One region of the Brucella sp. NBRC 12953 genome, then DNA from elsewhere that is predicted to be linked to it. Evidence: predicted binding sites of a transcription regulator. Region 1 holds the regulator's gene; the other holds the start of a gene.

Region 1 (7,434 bases):
TGTGTCAAACGATAACCCGCTCTGACGGAGAGGATCAAACCATGTCCACCGACATTTTGCGGAAAATCGAAGCTTACAAGCGCGAGGAAATCGCTGCTGCCAAGGCTCGTCTTCCACTCGAAGAAGTGAAGGCGCAGGCCAAGGATCAGCCTACAACACGCGGCTTTCTCAAGGCACTGGAAGCCAAGCGCGCCGCCAACAAGTTCGCGCTCATTGCTGAAATCAAGAAGGCGAGCCCTTCCAAAGGCCTCATCCGCCCTGATTTTGATCCGCCAGCGCTGGCCAAGGCTTATGAAGACGGCGGCGCGGCCTGCCTGTCCGTTCTCACGGATACGCCATCTTTTCAGGGCGCGCCGGAGTTTCTGACAGCGGCACGCAATGCCTGCTCGCTGCCCGCCTTGCGTAAGGATTTTCTCTTCGACACCTATCAGGTCTATGAAGCGCGCAGCTGGGGTGCAGATTGTATCCTCATCATTCTGGCAAGCGTCGATGATGATCTGGCCAAAGCGCTCGAAGAAACCGCTTTCGAACTCGGCATGGATGCTCTCATTGAAGTCCATGACGAAGAAGAAACCGAACGCGCGCTGAAGCTTTCATCGCGTCTCGTTGGCGTCAACAATCGCAATCTGCGGACGTTTGAAGTCGATCTTGCTGTTTCCGAACGCCTCGCAAAAATGGTACCTTCGGACCGTCTTCTGGTCGGCGAAAGCGGCATCTTCACCCATGACGATTGCCTGCGTCTTGAAAAGTCGGATATCGGCACATTCCTCATCGGCGAAAGCCTGATGCGCAAGGATGATGTTGCTCAAGCAACCCGCGAACTTCTGACCGGCAAGGTGTAAGCCATGACAGCCAAACTCACCCATATCGACCAGACTGGCGCCGCCCATATGGTCGATGTCGGCGATAAGGCTGAGACTGAACGCCAGGCAACGGCTGAAGGTGCAGTCAAAATGAAGCCAGAAACTCTGGCCCTCATTCTGGAAGGCAATGCCGCAAAAGGCGACGTTATCGGTGCTGCCCGTCTGGCGGGCATTATGGCCGCGAAGAAGACTGCCGATCTCATTCCGCTTTGCCACCCTTTAATGTTAACAAAGGTCTCGGTGGACATCGAGACCGACCATACGCTCCCCGGCCTTCGCGTCTCTGCGACTGCGAAGCTGAAAGGCCGCACGGGAGTTGAGATGGAAGCGCTGACTGCCGTATCAGTCACCTGCCTGACAATCTATGACATGGCGAAGGCCGTTGATCGCCACATGGAAATTACCGATATTCGCGTTTCCGCAAAAAGTGGTGGCAAATCGGGCGACTGGAAAGCCTGATTTTCAAACGAACTTGCGGCAAATCAATTCATGGCCGCAGTTAATCTGCTTTAAGCAGCGAAGCATTTCCGGCATGAGCATTTAGCAGCCTGTGTGAGATAATGCGCAGAACAAGCGAAATAACGAGATTATTTTCTACGAGAGGAAGCCAATGTCCCTTCTCCCGGTCGATGAAGCCCTTGCACGTATCCTGAGCTCGGCAGAGCCACACGGTTCTGAGCAGGTTCCTTTGACTTCAGCCGGTGGACGCGTCGTTGCTGAACCTGTGAAAGCTCACCTTCTGCAACCTCCCTTTGATTGCTCTGCTATGGATGGCTATGCGCTGATCGCACCTGAAAACATCAGCTATCCGCTTGAACTGACGGTAATTGGCGAATCAGCAGCCGGTAAGCGTTTCGATGGGCAGCTGGGCGAAGGTCAGGCGGTCCGCATTTTCACCGGCGCACCAATGCCAGCAGGTGCAGATAGCATCGTTATTCAGGAAGACACGGAGCGCTTCGGCGACAAGCTGACGATCCGGCAAGGCCTCGATAAAGGTCGGCACATTCGTCGGGCGGGTCTCGATTTCGCACCCGCCGATGTTGTTCTTCCGGTTGGCAAGGCACTCGACGCCCCGGCACTTTCCCTTGCTGCGGCCAGTGGCAACGCAGCCATCTCCGTTTTCAAACAGCCCCGCATTGCAATACTCGCGACTGGAGACGAGCTCGTCCCGCCCGGTACAGTTCCCGGCCCGGACCAGATTGTCGCCTCCAACAGCGTCGGCATCGCCGAAATCGTTCGCCGCGCAGGCGGCAGGCCTGAAGATATGGGCATTATTATCGACGACCCTGCGAAGATCGAATCCGCAATTAGTGCCGTTCTCGAAGATGGCATCGATGTTCTTGTGACGATTGGCGGCGCGTCGGTTGGAGATCGCGATTACGTTCACGGGGCTTTACAGAATTGTGGTGTCGATCTCGACTTCTGGAAGATCGCGATGCGCCCGGGTAAACCGCTGATGTATGGTCGCAAGACAGTTTCGGGTAAAACCGTGCATGTCATCGGTCTGCCGGGTAATCCGGTTTCAAGCCTTGTCTGCAGTCTCGTATTTCTGCGCCCATTGGTGGCAAAGCTATCGGGCACTGACTTAACTGCAGATATTCGTCCCGCGAAATTTGGTCAGCCAATGAATGCAAACGATCATCGTAGGGACTTTGTTCGTGCGACGGTCGAAAAGGCAATCGACGGCACATTGATTGTAAAGCCATTTCCAGTTCAGGATTCTTCAATGCTTTCTGCTCTTGTGCGTTCCAATGCACTACTGATCAGAGAAGAAAATGCGCCAGCTGCAGCGCTTGGAGATGCTTGCACAATATTGATGCTGTAACGAACGGCATCAATTCCCGCCCTCATTAATCATTTTAAAACCATTGCAGAACAAGACTGGAACATATAGTGTTCGTTCTGGTTTTGTTTTTATTTGATTCTGGTTTGGAGGGTGTAGCGCATGTTGACCCGTAAGCAGCACGAGCTTCTGCTGTTCATTCATGAACGTCTTAAAGAGACGGGCATCCCTCCGTCTTTTGACGAGATGAAAGAGGCTCTCGATCTAGCCTCGAAATCGGGCATTCATCGCCTCATCACGGCCTTGGAAGAACGTGGCTTTATCCGCAGACTTCCTAACAGAGCACGCGCTCTGGAAGTCCTGCGGTTGCCAGATTCGATAGCACCGGGCTTGAACTCGCAGAAGAAGTTCGCTCCGAGCGTCATCGAAGGAAGCCTTGGTAAAGCTCCCCCTCCTCCACCGGCACGCCCTGCTCCGGTCATGGCGGACAATGATTCCTCAACAATGGTTTCTGTGCCTATGATGGGACGCATCGCTGCCGGTGTGCCGATCTCGGCAATCCAGAATCAGACACACTCACTGAGCCTTCCTCCGGAAATGCTGGGTGCCGGTGAACACTACGCTTTGGAAGTCAAAGGCGATTCGATGATCGACGCCGGTATTTTTGACGGCGATACAGTCATCATTAAACGCGGTGATACAGCCAATCCGGGTGAAATTGTCGTCGCACTGGTGGACGACGAAGAAGCGACATTGAAGCGTTTTCGCCGCAAAGGCGCTTCCATCGCGCTGGAAGCAGCAAACCCGGCTTACGAAACCCGCATCTTCGGACCTGACCGCGTGCGCGTTCAGGGCAAGCTTATCGGTCTGATCCGACGCTATTAAATCTTACACATAACCGCTGCACTTCCGTGAGATATGTGGCGGTTAATGTTCATAGTATTTCCGGCAAAAGTGCGAAGCGTCTCCGCAGGGAAATCGGTTCGCCGGACTGATTTCTTTTCCTGCTGCGATGCGTCGGATAATGCGTAAAAACAATCAGTTATAGCGGTTCCAACGATTCATTCTTAGCTGGAACGGCTGTAAGTCTGCCAGAAAACCATGAACTAGAGCGGTTCTGACTTATCTTTAAAAGCTGGAGCCGCTTCGAGCTTAGAGTTCTTTTCAGAGCCAGCCTTCTTTTGATATTCGCGCTCAGCTAGCCCCCGCGCTGCTCGCGAATAAAGACGATGAAGGTGCCAAGGCCTCGCTGGCGCATCAATGGCAAAGCTCAAATGATCTGCATAGCCGGCTAATTTACGAGATTTTGCGGGTTCGAATCGGTAGATTTTATCTTCGTTGTCGACTTCGTGGACAGCCGAAACTGTTGCAGCTTCGCCTTTCGAGGACTCCTTCTTCTGCCCCAGCCTTAGTTCAAGCGTTCCCTTTAAGGCAAGCTCTTTTCGATCCACCACAAGCACATCAGGGCGCTCGCAGCTCAGATTTTTGCCTGCTATCGCGAGAACGACGATATCGCCAATATTGCAGGCGATGTCCTTCATCTCTTCCTGCGCGGTATAAGCAAACATCCGCCCGTCCTGCAAAGGGATCGTACACAGTCCCTCTTCGCAGACAAACGCATCAGTGGCGGATACCAGCTTCTGCTTTTTTACAATCTGCGGCGGAATAAACGTTTCGATCAAATAGGCTGTCTGCCAGTTTTGACCTGTGAATTTTGGCGGCCTGCTGCGATTGGCTGCGAAATTGCCATCAGGTAGGCGCACGGCCACAAATTTTGCATCCTCGCTAACGAGAATGTCTGGCAATGGCGGTCGTATAAAAACGACAAGCCCGGCAATGACAAAGGGTAAAGCCAGCCATCGCAACCGGGTCGTGGAAACAACCGCGATAACAAGCGCTACGGTCCAGAGGATAAGCGTGCTTGCAGGCATGACGCCCGGATTGCCGTCAGGAGAAAAGCTAGCGACCAAACTTGCAATATGCCTGACCAATAGGACACCAAATCCCATGATCTGTAATGGCAGCCAGTCAAGCTGCAATGGCATCAACACCAAGCTCAGCACTGCAAAGGGCATCACAAGGATCGAGATAACCGGCAGGGCCAATACGTTTCCGACGAGGCCTAAGGGTGCGGTGTTGTTGAAATGATAGGCGGCGAATATTCCGCTCGCTATACCGGCAACAATCGATGTTGCTCCTGTCGCCACCGCAGGAACGAGCATTTTTGATACAAATCCGCGTGGATTAGAACGTCGATTTTCATTGGCCGTTTGATTGCGTGCTTTCCTGTCGCTCCACCATGCAAATGCAGCAATCAATCCCGGAGTCGCTGAAAAAGACATCTGAAAACTCGGCCCCAGAATTTCATGCGGAGAAATTGCAATCATCGCGACAGACGCAATCGCAAGATTGCGCATACTGATGGCAGCACGGTCAGCCAGCAATGCGCAGAGCATCACGACAATCATGACGTAACTGCGCTGTGCTGCAACATCCGCACCCGACATGGCGAGATAAAATGTGCAGCTTAGAAGCGAGAGAAAAGCCGCAAACTTTTTGACCGGATATCGGGCGCTAAACCCCGGCATCAGAGCAAACAGCGACCTCAGCGACATCATCACAACGCCAGCGGCCAGCACCATATGCAGGCCGGAAATCGACAGGATATGCGCCAGACCTGCCTTGCGCAGATCCTCATTCGTTTCTTCGCTGATCCCTGCTCGCTCACCCGCTATGAGCGCTGCGGCAACACTGCCATCCTCACCAGAGAGCACTTCCGCAATACGTTCGGAAACATGCACGCGTAACTGAGCAATGGAACTCGCAATTTTTGCCGTCATGTCGTTTGGTCCTGGCACATCGGCAATCTTTGGTGTTCCAAGAAAGAAACCGTTGGCACCGATACCGCCGAAATAGGCATGGAAGGCAAAATCGTAATTCCCCGGCCGCACAGGTCCCGAAGGCACCCTCAGGCGCGCAAAGCCGGTTAGCCCGCTACCAATCGTCGTATTGGCCGGAATGTCGCGTGCAGTAATGCGGATGCGGTGCGGTGCGTAGCGAAGTTTCGGCCTTTGCGTTTCAAGCAGATCAAGCGTCACACGCCAGCTGCCATTGTCGCGATATTCGAGACCAGCCACTCGGCCGGTAACGCGCGTTGCAACCTCTGAACCCAACAATTGCGTGCTTCGTCGTTCAGTCTCAAATTTCCCCGCTATCATGCCGAGCTGCAGAGCCACGACGAGCGTCAGCAATTGCGATAGCAAGAAGCGTTTGCGCACAAAAAAGCGCAATATAAAGACCGCTGTCAGGGTCGAAAGGAGCGGCACCCAGTCAGGCTCGAAAGAAAGCGTGAAATAGACAACTGCTCCCACGCCCATCATCACGGGAAACAGAAGGAAGAATATCCCGCGACCCACTTCCCGACTCAGCGCTCTGCTTAAGTTCAACCACGCGGCGTCTAGTAGAACGCGCGCGCGTTCAGAAGGCGCTAGAACTCGATCTGGCAGGGCAGTAGGATAAATTTCTTCGTGTTCATCCGGAGCCCACGGAGCGGGCATCAAAGCGCGAGCCAAACCATCGGGCATGTCTTTGACAAATGCCCGTTCGCTGATCTCCTGTGCTTCCCTTGTGCCCGTCATGCCCCCGCCTGACTGCAAAAGTGCTCCCCGCTAACCTAAAGAAGAATACCGGATCGGTGCGAAAGGGACGTCAAGCCCTTGCGCGCTGTGCTACCTATGCTACATGAACGCCAGCCAAAATCGAGAGGGTTCGCGTCGAGAGCCCCGATTGCCTGTAGAACACAATCAAACGGGCACTATATACTCTAATTCTGCCTCGCCCTCGGCGTCCTGCCGCAGTCCCACGAGGCTCTGACACAGTGGAGCTGTCATGTCGAAACCGGTCGTCACCCGTTTTGCCCCTTCGCCCACGGGTTATCTGCATATTGGCGGAGCTCGCACGGCTCTTTTTAACTGGCTTTACGCAAAGCACACCGGCGGCAAGATGCTGCTGCGCATCGAAGATACCGATCGCGAACGCTCCACCGATGCAGCCACAGCCGCAATTCTGGACGGCCTGAACTGGCTTGGTCTCGATTGGGATGGCGATGCAATTTCTCAGTTTGAGCGCGCTCCACGCCACCGTGAAGTGGCCGAAGAACTGGTTGCAGATGGCAAAGCCTATTATTGCTATGCAACGCCGGAAGAGCTCGAAGAAATGCGCGAAAAGGCACGCGCTGAAGGTCGTCCGCCGCGCTATGATGGCCGCTGGCGTGACCGCGATCCTTCGGAGGCACCTGCAGGCGTAAAGCCGGTTATTCGAATCAAGGCACCACGCGAAGGTGAAACCCTTGTACGCGATGCTGTTCAGGGCGATGTTCGCTTCCCGAACAAAGACCTTGATGATTTCATCATCCTGCGTTCCGACGGCACACCGACCTATATGCACGCGGTTGTCGTGGACGACCACGACATGGGCGTCACCCACATCATTCGTGGCGACGACCATCTGACCAATGCGGCACGCCAGACCGTGATCTACGATGCGATGGGCTGGGAAGTCCCTCAGATGTCGCATATTCCGCTTATTCATGGTGCAGACGGAGCCAAGCTCTCCAAGCGTCATGGTGCGCTGGGCGTCGATGCCTATCGCGCCATGGGTTATCTGCCGGAAGCGCTTCGCAACTATCTCGTCCGTCTTGGCTGGAGCCATGGTGACGACGAAATCATGTCGACCGAACAGATGATCGAGTGGTTTGACGTCACCGACATCAACAAAGGTGCTGCGCGC
Region 2 (7,434 bases), on a different contig from region 1:
GCGCAAGTTTCCCGTCCTGCGTTTCTGCCAGAATATTGTCCCACTGACTAAAGTTCACATCGACAGGCAATGCCCTCACATCATGCTCACAGGCATCGCGCACGATCTGCGCTGGCGCATAAAACCCCATTGGCTGTGAATTGAGGAGCGCTGCCGCAAACACCTCTGGATGATGGCATTTGATCCATGCGGAAATATAGACCAGATGCGCAAAGCTTGCGGCATGGCTTTCCGGAAAGCCATATTCACCGAAGCCTTTGATCTGGTTGAAGCAATTCTCGGCAAAGGTCCGATCATAGCCTCGATTGACCATGCCATCGATCATCTTCGTTTCCATGGTGTGGATGGTGCCCATCTTGCGGAAGGTCGCCATGGCACGTCGCAACAGGTTGGCTTCATCTGGCGTGAATTTCGCGGCCTCAATGGCAATGCGCATGGCCTGTTCCTGAAACAGCGGCACGCCTTTGGTCTTTTCCAGAATTTTTCGCAGCTCGTCCGGCTCGCCATGTTCGGGGGAAGGCGAGGGATAGGTGACATTTTCCTGTCCGCTTCGCCGCCTCAGATAAGGATGCACCATGTCGCCCTGAATAGGGCCGGGGCGTACAATGGCGACCTGAATGACAAGATCATAATATTTTCGTGGGCGCAGGCGCGGCAGCATGTTCATCTGTGCGCGGCTTTCAACCTGAAACACGCCGACCGAATCGCCTTTGCAAAGCATGTCGTAAACAGCGTCATCTTTTCGCTCTACTGTCGCGAGCGTCAGCTTCTTGCCACCATAAAGCTGCGGTTTGTGCGTATGAATGAGGTCGAAAGCCTTACGGATGCAGGTGAGCATACCGAGCGACAACACATCGACTTTCATCAGACCGACTTCGTCGATGTCGTCCTTGTCCCATTCAATGAACGAACGTTTGTCCATTGCAGCCGGGCCGATTGGCACTGTCTCGTCCAGACGGTCACGCGTCAGCACAAACCCGCCCACATGCTGCGACAGATGCCGTGGAAAACCGATCAGCTCCAGCGCCAGTTCGACTGCACGCCGGATGATGGGATTATCGGGATCAAGCCCTGCCTGTCGGATATGTTCCTTGTCGATACCACCGCCAGATATGCCCCAGACCGTGTTGGCAAGTGCAGCCGTCACATCTTCAGTCAGGCCCAGCGCCTTGCCGACATCGCGTATGGCACTGCGCGAGCGATAGCTGATAACGGTCGCGACAATCGCCGCGCGGTCTCTCGTGTAGCGATCATAGACATATTGCATCACCTCTTCGCGCCGCTCATGCTCGAAATCGACGTCAATGTCCGGCGGCTCTTTGCGCTCGACGGAGATGAAACGCTCAAACAGAAGATCCACTTCTGCCGGGTCTACGCCCGTTATGCCCAGACAGAAACACACAACAGAATTGGCTGCTGATCCTCGCCCCTGACACAGGATTTTTTGCTCGCGGGCAAAGCTCACAATGTCATGGACGGTGAGAAAGTAAGCCGCATATTGCAGTTGTTCGATCAGTGCCAGTTCCTTACGGATCAGTCCTTGCACCTTCAGCGGTATGCTATCCGCGCCATAATGCTGGGCAGCGCCGTCCCATGTCAGATCATGCAAATGCTGTTGTGGTGTCTTGCCCGGTGGCACTGGCTCATCAGGATAATCATAACTCAGCTCATCAAGCCTGAATGTGATAGGCGTTACAAAATCGGCGGTTGTCTCAATCGCTGCCGGGTAATTGCGGAACAGGCGCACCATTTCATGCGGTGGTTTGAGGTGGCGCTCGGCGTTCTTTTCAAGCAATCGCCCTGCCGCGAAAACCGTTGTGTAATGCCGTGTTGCCGTCAGCACATCTTGCAGCGCACGGCGATCCGTATGGTGATAAAGCACATCATTGGTGGCAAGCAACGGCACATTCGCTTCCACTGCAAAGCGTGCGATGCGCTCTGCGCGGCGTCCGTCATGACCCTGATGCGGCATGGTCAGCGCCAGCCAGACAGAGCCGGGAGCGGCTTGTGCGATCTCCGTCAGACGTGCAGCAAAATCAGGATCATCTTCATCGGGAGCAAAGACTGCGATCTGAAACTGCCGCGCCCGAAATAGCAGATCACCCCATTCAAGATGGCATTCTCCCTTGGCGACAGCGCGGTGTTTGCCATCCGTCAGCAGGCGGCACAATTGTCCATAGGCCGCGCGATCACGCGGATAGACGACCATGTCTGGCGTGCCGTCGATGAAGGAAAGGCGGCAGCCGATGAACAGACGGAAGTCGCATGTGTCGCGAATATCTTTCCATGCAGCATGAGCGCGAACCACACCGGCCAGCGTGTTGCGGTCAGCAATGCCTATACCGGACAGCCCGAGTGCGTGGGCTTGCAAGACCAGCTCCTGCGGATGCGATGCGCCACTCAGGAAAGAAAAGTTGCTGGCCACAGCCATTTCAAAATAGCGGGGCATCACGCAAACAGCCCATGCAAAAACCAGCGCGGATGATTAAAGCCGTCAAAAAGCCCTTCGCGGAAAATCCAGAAGCGCTGGCCGTTATCATCCTCCACGCGGTAATAATCGCGCAGCTTCGGCACATCATGACCGATGGAAAGCCACCATTCCGGTTCGATCCGTTCTGGGCCTTCGGCAAGGCGCACATGATGACGCACACGCCGCCACAGGAAAAACGACGGCGGACTGTCGGGTACTTCTGCAATACTCTCTATTGGCTGCGGCGGACGAAACAGTTTGATTGGTCGCGCGGGCGGATCATCGGGAAGTGTTGGGCTGCTTTCATAATAGTCTTCGCTTTTGCGGATTTGCAGGGCAGGGCGCAGGCCAAAAGCACGTTCTGGAATATGCGTGTTGCGCGAGAAGGAAACCAGTACACGCTCCTGCCCCAGTCGCGCCGAAAGCCGGTCGATCAACTGGCTGAAGCCAGCTTCATCTTCTTCATGCTGATCAAGCCCTGTCTGGCGCTGGGCGATTGCTCCGCTGCGAAGTGCTGCCAGACGGATCATGTCGAAGCCAAAACCGGCATCAAGCGGATCGGTGAGAGCCTTGAGCCGCTCCCGTGCCAGCCTGAGAAATACCCGATCTTCACGCAAAGGCTGGCCAGTTTCGATACGGATATGGCGCACCTCGCCGTCGACACGGAAGAAGGATGCTTCGATCAGAAGCGCGCCTTTTCCCTCGACTTCAAGAAGTGCAAACAGCTCCTGCGCCAGCTCCTGCAAAATTTGCTCAACAAGCTCCATCACCGTGACCGGTTCGGACATGCGACGTTCGGCAATGTTGAGCGGCACGATACGCATGGGCGAAATCGGTGCGCGCTCCTGTCGTACCAGCCGGTCAAGCTTGGTGGCAAGGTCGGTTCCAAAACGCGCAGTCAAGGCTGCGCGGGGCAGCGCCATCACATCGCCAATGCGCTTTAGCCCGGCGCGTTTAAGGCCCGTCTCAGCAGTCTCGTTCAGTTCAAGAGAACTGATCGGCAGGCGTGGTAAAAAATGGTCGGCACCAGCCTTGCTGAAAACGCCGCCGCGCGTTCCGCGTGCCAGCAGCCGTGCGGCAAAGCTGTTGTCAGCCATTGCCGCCTGTATGTTCAGGCCAGCCCGTTCAATCCGCATGATTGCGTCCTCACGCATGGCAGCAAGCCCGCCAAAAAGATGTGCGCAGCCGGTGATGTCGAGCATCAGCCCATGCGGCTCGTCAAAGGCTATAAGCGGCGTGTAGCGTTCGCACCAATGGGCAAGACGCTTGAGCAACGCTGCATCGCGTTCCGGTGCGGCTGTTGCAACATCAAGCCTTTCCACCCGCGCTCGCGCATCGGTCAGCGCCATGCCGGGGAAAAGACCGAGCTTTGCAGCTGTAGCATCCACTGCCGTCAGGCGCAGCGCATTGGCCGTGCGCTCGGTGACGACAAGCGGCATTTTTTCTGTGCCATCATGCTGAATGTTGTTGCGAAGCCGGTCGGTCGGCAGAAACGGAAACCAGAGGGCGAGGAACACGCGATCTGCCGTTCTGTTCGGCTGTTCCAAATTCGAGGGTTTCATTGTTCCATTCCATGATCCATTGCCCACAGGTGCCGTGTCGATTGCGTTCCAGAATTGCGGAAAAAACCGGTTTTCCGGGTGCATTCGCGCCGCTGGAGCGGGAGGATGCAGGTGCCACCCGCCAGCGGCTGACGGCAGCGCTCTGCACGCCTGTTCGGTGGCTTCTGAGCAGGATGACAGGCAAGTGTGCGGTTTCGGTTGCCAGAAGCAGGCGACGCGAGGCGGTCAGGTCGAGACATTTCGGCTGGCCACTCACCGAGGCGACCACGCCGGAAATGAGGTTCGAAGCCTTGCCACTGGCCTCTTCAAGCGCATCATTCGCTGCTTTTAAAACATCTTGAGCGGTGGGGCAGCGCACGATCAGCAGGCGTGATGGATTGATTCCGAAGGCATGAAGTCCCGGCGGATAAAGCCCGCCATATTCGCTTGAGGCGCTTTCTTCCTCAATCCAGATGACTGGTCTTCTTGAAGGGGATGCACGCAAAGCCATTGCTAGCGCGAAACCGGTAGCGGCCATATGTGCACCGGGGTTTTCAGCAAAAACCTCATGCAGTGCATCGCCTCTCAGGCCATGCGGAAAAGCATCATCAGCTCCGGTAAGGCCGAGCGTGAAACTGCCTGAACGCCCGCAGCCTGTTCCGGTCTCGTCTGTAAAACTCGCCTGTGAGGCATTGCCTTCGATGGCCGTAACCATGCGCCGCAACGCCGTGATGTCGATGCCGCTCACGTTCAAAACCCTGTGTTTGTAAGGATGCAATTCCAGACGTAAACTGTTTCACGCTTTTATTGGAATGCTATTTGTTCACTTTATGTTCTAGTATTGAATCGAGTCCGCAAAGAGTCAAGCGGGATCAGCTGTGAGGACGTGTGGATAAGAAAAATGCTTCCTCTCAGATAGCACTCTGAAAGGAAGCATCTACGGTGGTGGTTGATCAGATCAGGCGGCTTCTTTGAAAGGCACTCCCGCCAGTTGGGCGAGATGGCCACCAAGATCGGTGCCAGCACCTGCCGCATTGACGGTATCAAAATAATCATGCCAACCGGTGGCGGTGATTCCGGCAATCAGCATGTCGAGAGCCATCTCATCCGGGAAGCGCCAAATCGCAAAAAAGCTTTGCTTCGGCGCATAAGGTTTGGTTGGGTCAATAGGGCCGAGGGCCAGAGCCTCGATACCATGTTCGGCCAGACTGCCCATGCCGGCACCGACCTTTTCAAAGAAAACCTGCCCGCCTTGCGCATCAAGTTCAAGCCAGCTTGTCTTGGGAGAATAGAGTTCTGCGAGATAATGGGTCATGTCGTTTCCGGGAGGTTATTTAGAAAAGGAACGGAGTGCGCGTTTGCAGATACGTGCAGTCGCGGGATTTGTGCTTGCTTCAAGCCAGTCAGCGCAAAGCGCCTTGACCCATTCGGGTCGGCTTTTGGCTGCATCATTGAGCCAGTTGGCGACCGAATCGTGCACATAAGGTGCGGGATCGGCGCGAAGTGGTGTCAGAATTGACAAAGCCTTTTCTGGGGCTTCTTTCAGGCTTTTGATATGTGCCGACCAAACGCCACGCGGACGGGTGGCTTCGCAGGCAAATCGCCGGATATAGGGGGACGGGTCGGCAGTCCATGGCGTAAGCAGTTGGATCGTCTGGTTAATCTCAGAAGAAATATGCTCGCGAAGACCGAGCCATGCCCATTCGCGCACGCCAAAATGTAGATCATCTGCGAGCGGGCGTATGAGCTTCAGACGTTCTGCAAGAGAAAGGCTTTCTAACTGACCGATGGCAAAACAGGCCCAGCCGCGCACGGTATCTGACGGATGGATACTCAGAGAATTGATTACTTGACCGCCAGAGCGTGAGAGCAAAAGCTGTGCTGCCAGCATCATGCGGCGTGAAATGCCAAGATCTTTGGCTTCATGCATTGCCTGCAAGGCGTCCCGATCAATGGCCGGAAATACGTTTTGCATGAGGCTCGCAAAGTCAATCGCCAGACATTCGGTCAGTACGGTCGTTTCAACCGCTCCGCTGTGTAATGCAGAAAGTCGTTCGGCCGAGATATCGGAAATTTTCAGCGGCGATTTGCTCATGACTTTCGTCCCGCATCCGTGCGGCTGAAAATACGGCGCAGCAATGTGCTGAGCACTGCTTGTTCATCGGCGGAAAGATCGCTCATCAGGCTCGCAATCCATGTTGTATGTTCAACGAAAAGCTGTTGCGCCAATCGCGCTCCTTCGGATGTCAGCCTGATCGTCAGTTTGCGGCGATCCTGCGTGTCCGCATGGCGCTTGAGAAAGCCATCGCGTTCCAAGCCATCAAGCAGGCCGGTAATGGTCGCGCGTGTCACGCCAGCACGCTCTGAAAGCTCGTGTGGTGAAAGGCCATCAGGCGCATTCTGCAAAAGAAACAACAGAACAAACTTGCCTTCGGAAAGCTTGTGGGGGGCAAGCCTGTTGGCACAATCGTGGTCAATTGCAGCGGCAAGCGACAGGATTTCAAAACAGGTTTTCAGCGCGTCAGCAGACGGGCTGCTGAGGCGTTCCAGTTCACCCAAAAGCGCGTGATGTTTTTGCTCGATAATTTCCATACGTCGCCATATAGTATGGCGCCATACTAAAAGCAAATGGTTTAGATCGTCTGACTGAGATTGGATCATCTTGATAGGCTTCCATATACGGTTTATATATGTTTCATATATATTGAACTGGAAAGTATTATGGGTATCGTAAAAATCAGCGATGAACTGCATGAGGAATTGCGCAAGGCAAGTGATGTCATGTGCCGTTCGATCAATGCGCAGGCTGAATACTGGATGAAAATCGGTATGTTGGCGCAGGCAAATCCGGAACTGTCCTTCAATGAGATCGTGCAGATGCAGTTGCGCGCGGCACAAGTCGTGCTTCCCGTTCTGGTGGTGCAGTCATCATGACAAAGACACCTGCCGAGGTGGAAAAAATGGCGGCTTCAGGCGCGCTACTGGCGTCCGTTTTTACACTTCTCGATCATACACCGCTTGCTGGCCTGACTACGATGCAGGTCAATGATCTGGTTGAGGATTATATCACCCGCGAATTACAGGCGCGGCCTGCAAGTAAAGGGCAGTATGATTTTCCTTATGTGCTCAATGCCTCAAGGAATGAAGTCGTCTGCCATGGAATGCCATCGGATAGCGAAGTCATCGAAAATGGTGAGATTATCAATTTCGACATTACCCTTGAGAAGGACGGCTATATCGCTGATTCCAGCAAAACCTATATGGTCGGTGAAGTGGCTCCCTTTGCTTCGCGTCTGGTGCGTGTGACCTATGAGGCGCTATGGAAGGGCATTGCTGCCGTGCGTCCCGGCGCTACGCTAGGCGATATTGGCTATGCTATCGAGCGTCACGCAAAGCGTCATGATTACAGCGTGGTGCGTGAAT

The links. The regulator LexA, encoded in region 1, represses DNA repair genes until DNA is damaged. The targets are predictions, from matches to a motif close to TGTTCNNNNTGTGTTCNG.
Region 2: ABWV94_RS05575 (ImuA family protein) is a predicted target of LexA. The motif match lies at 4,832-4,849, and genes of this name have one in related genera.

The regions. Positions count from the first base shown of each region.
Region 1 is NZ_BAABSV010000001.1:709,047-716,480, forward strand. It holds gene trpD (anthranilate phosphoribosyltransferase) at 1-25, shown strand, start outside; gene trpC (indole-3-glycerol phosphate synthase TrpC) at 42-842, shown strand; gene moaC (cyclic pyranopterin monophosphate synthase MoaC) at 846-1,322, shown strand; gene ABWV94_RS03455 (molybdopterin molybdotransferase MoeA) at 1,474-2,688, shown strand; gene lexA (transcriptional repressor LexA) at 2,809-3,531, shown strand; gene ABWV94_RS03465 (ComEC/Rec2 family competence protein) at 3,753-6,284, opposite strand; gene gltX (glutamate--tRNA ligase) at 6,535-7,434, shown strand, end outside.
Region 2 is NZ_BAABSV010000002.1:350,707-358,140, reverse strand. It holds gene ABWV94_RS05585 (error-prone DNA polymerase) at 1-2,449, opposite strand, end outside; gene ABWV94_RS05580 (Y-family DNA polymerase) at 2,449-3,909, opposite strand; gene ABWV94_RS05575 (ImuA family protein) at 3,923-4,759, opposite strand; gene ABWV94_RS05570 (DUF6616 family protein) at 4,970-5,326, opposite strand; gene ABWV94_RS05565 (DNA alkylation repair protein) at 5,342-6,106, opposite strand; gene ABWV94_RS05560 (MarR family winged helix-turn-helix transcriptional regulator) at 6,103-6,603, opposite strand; gene ABWV94_RS05555 (ParD-like family protein) at 6,733-6,945, shown strand; gene map (type I methionyl aminopeptidase) at 6,942-7,434, shown strand, end outside.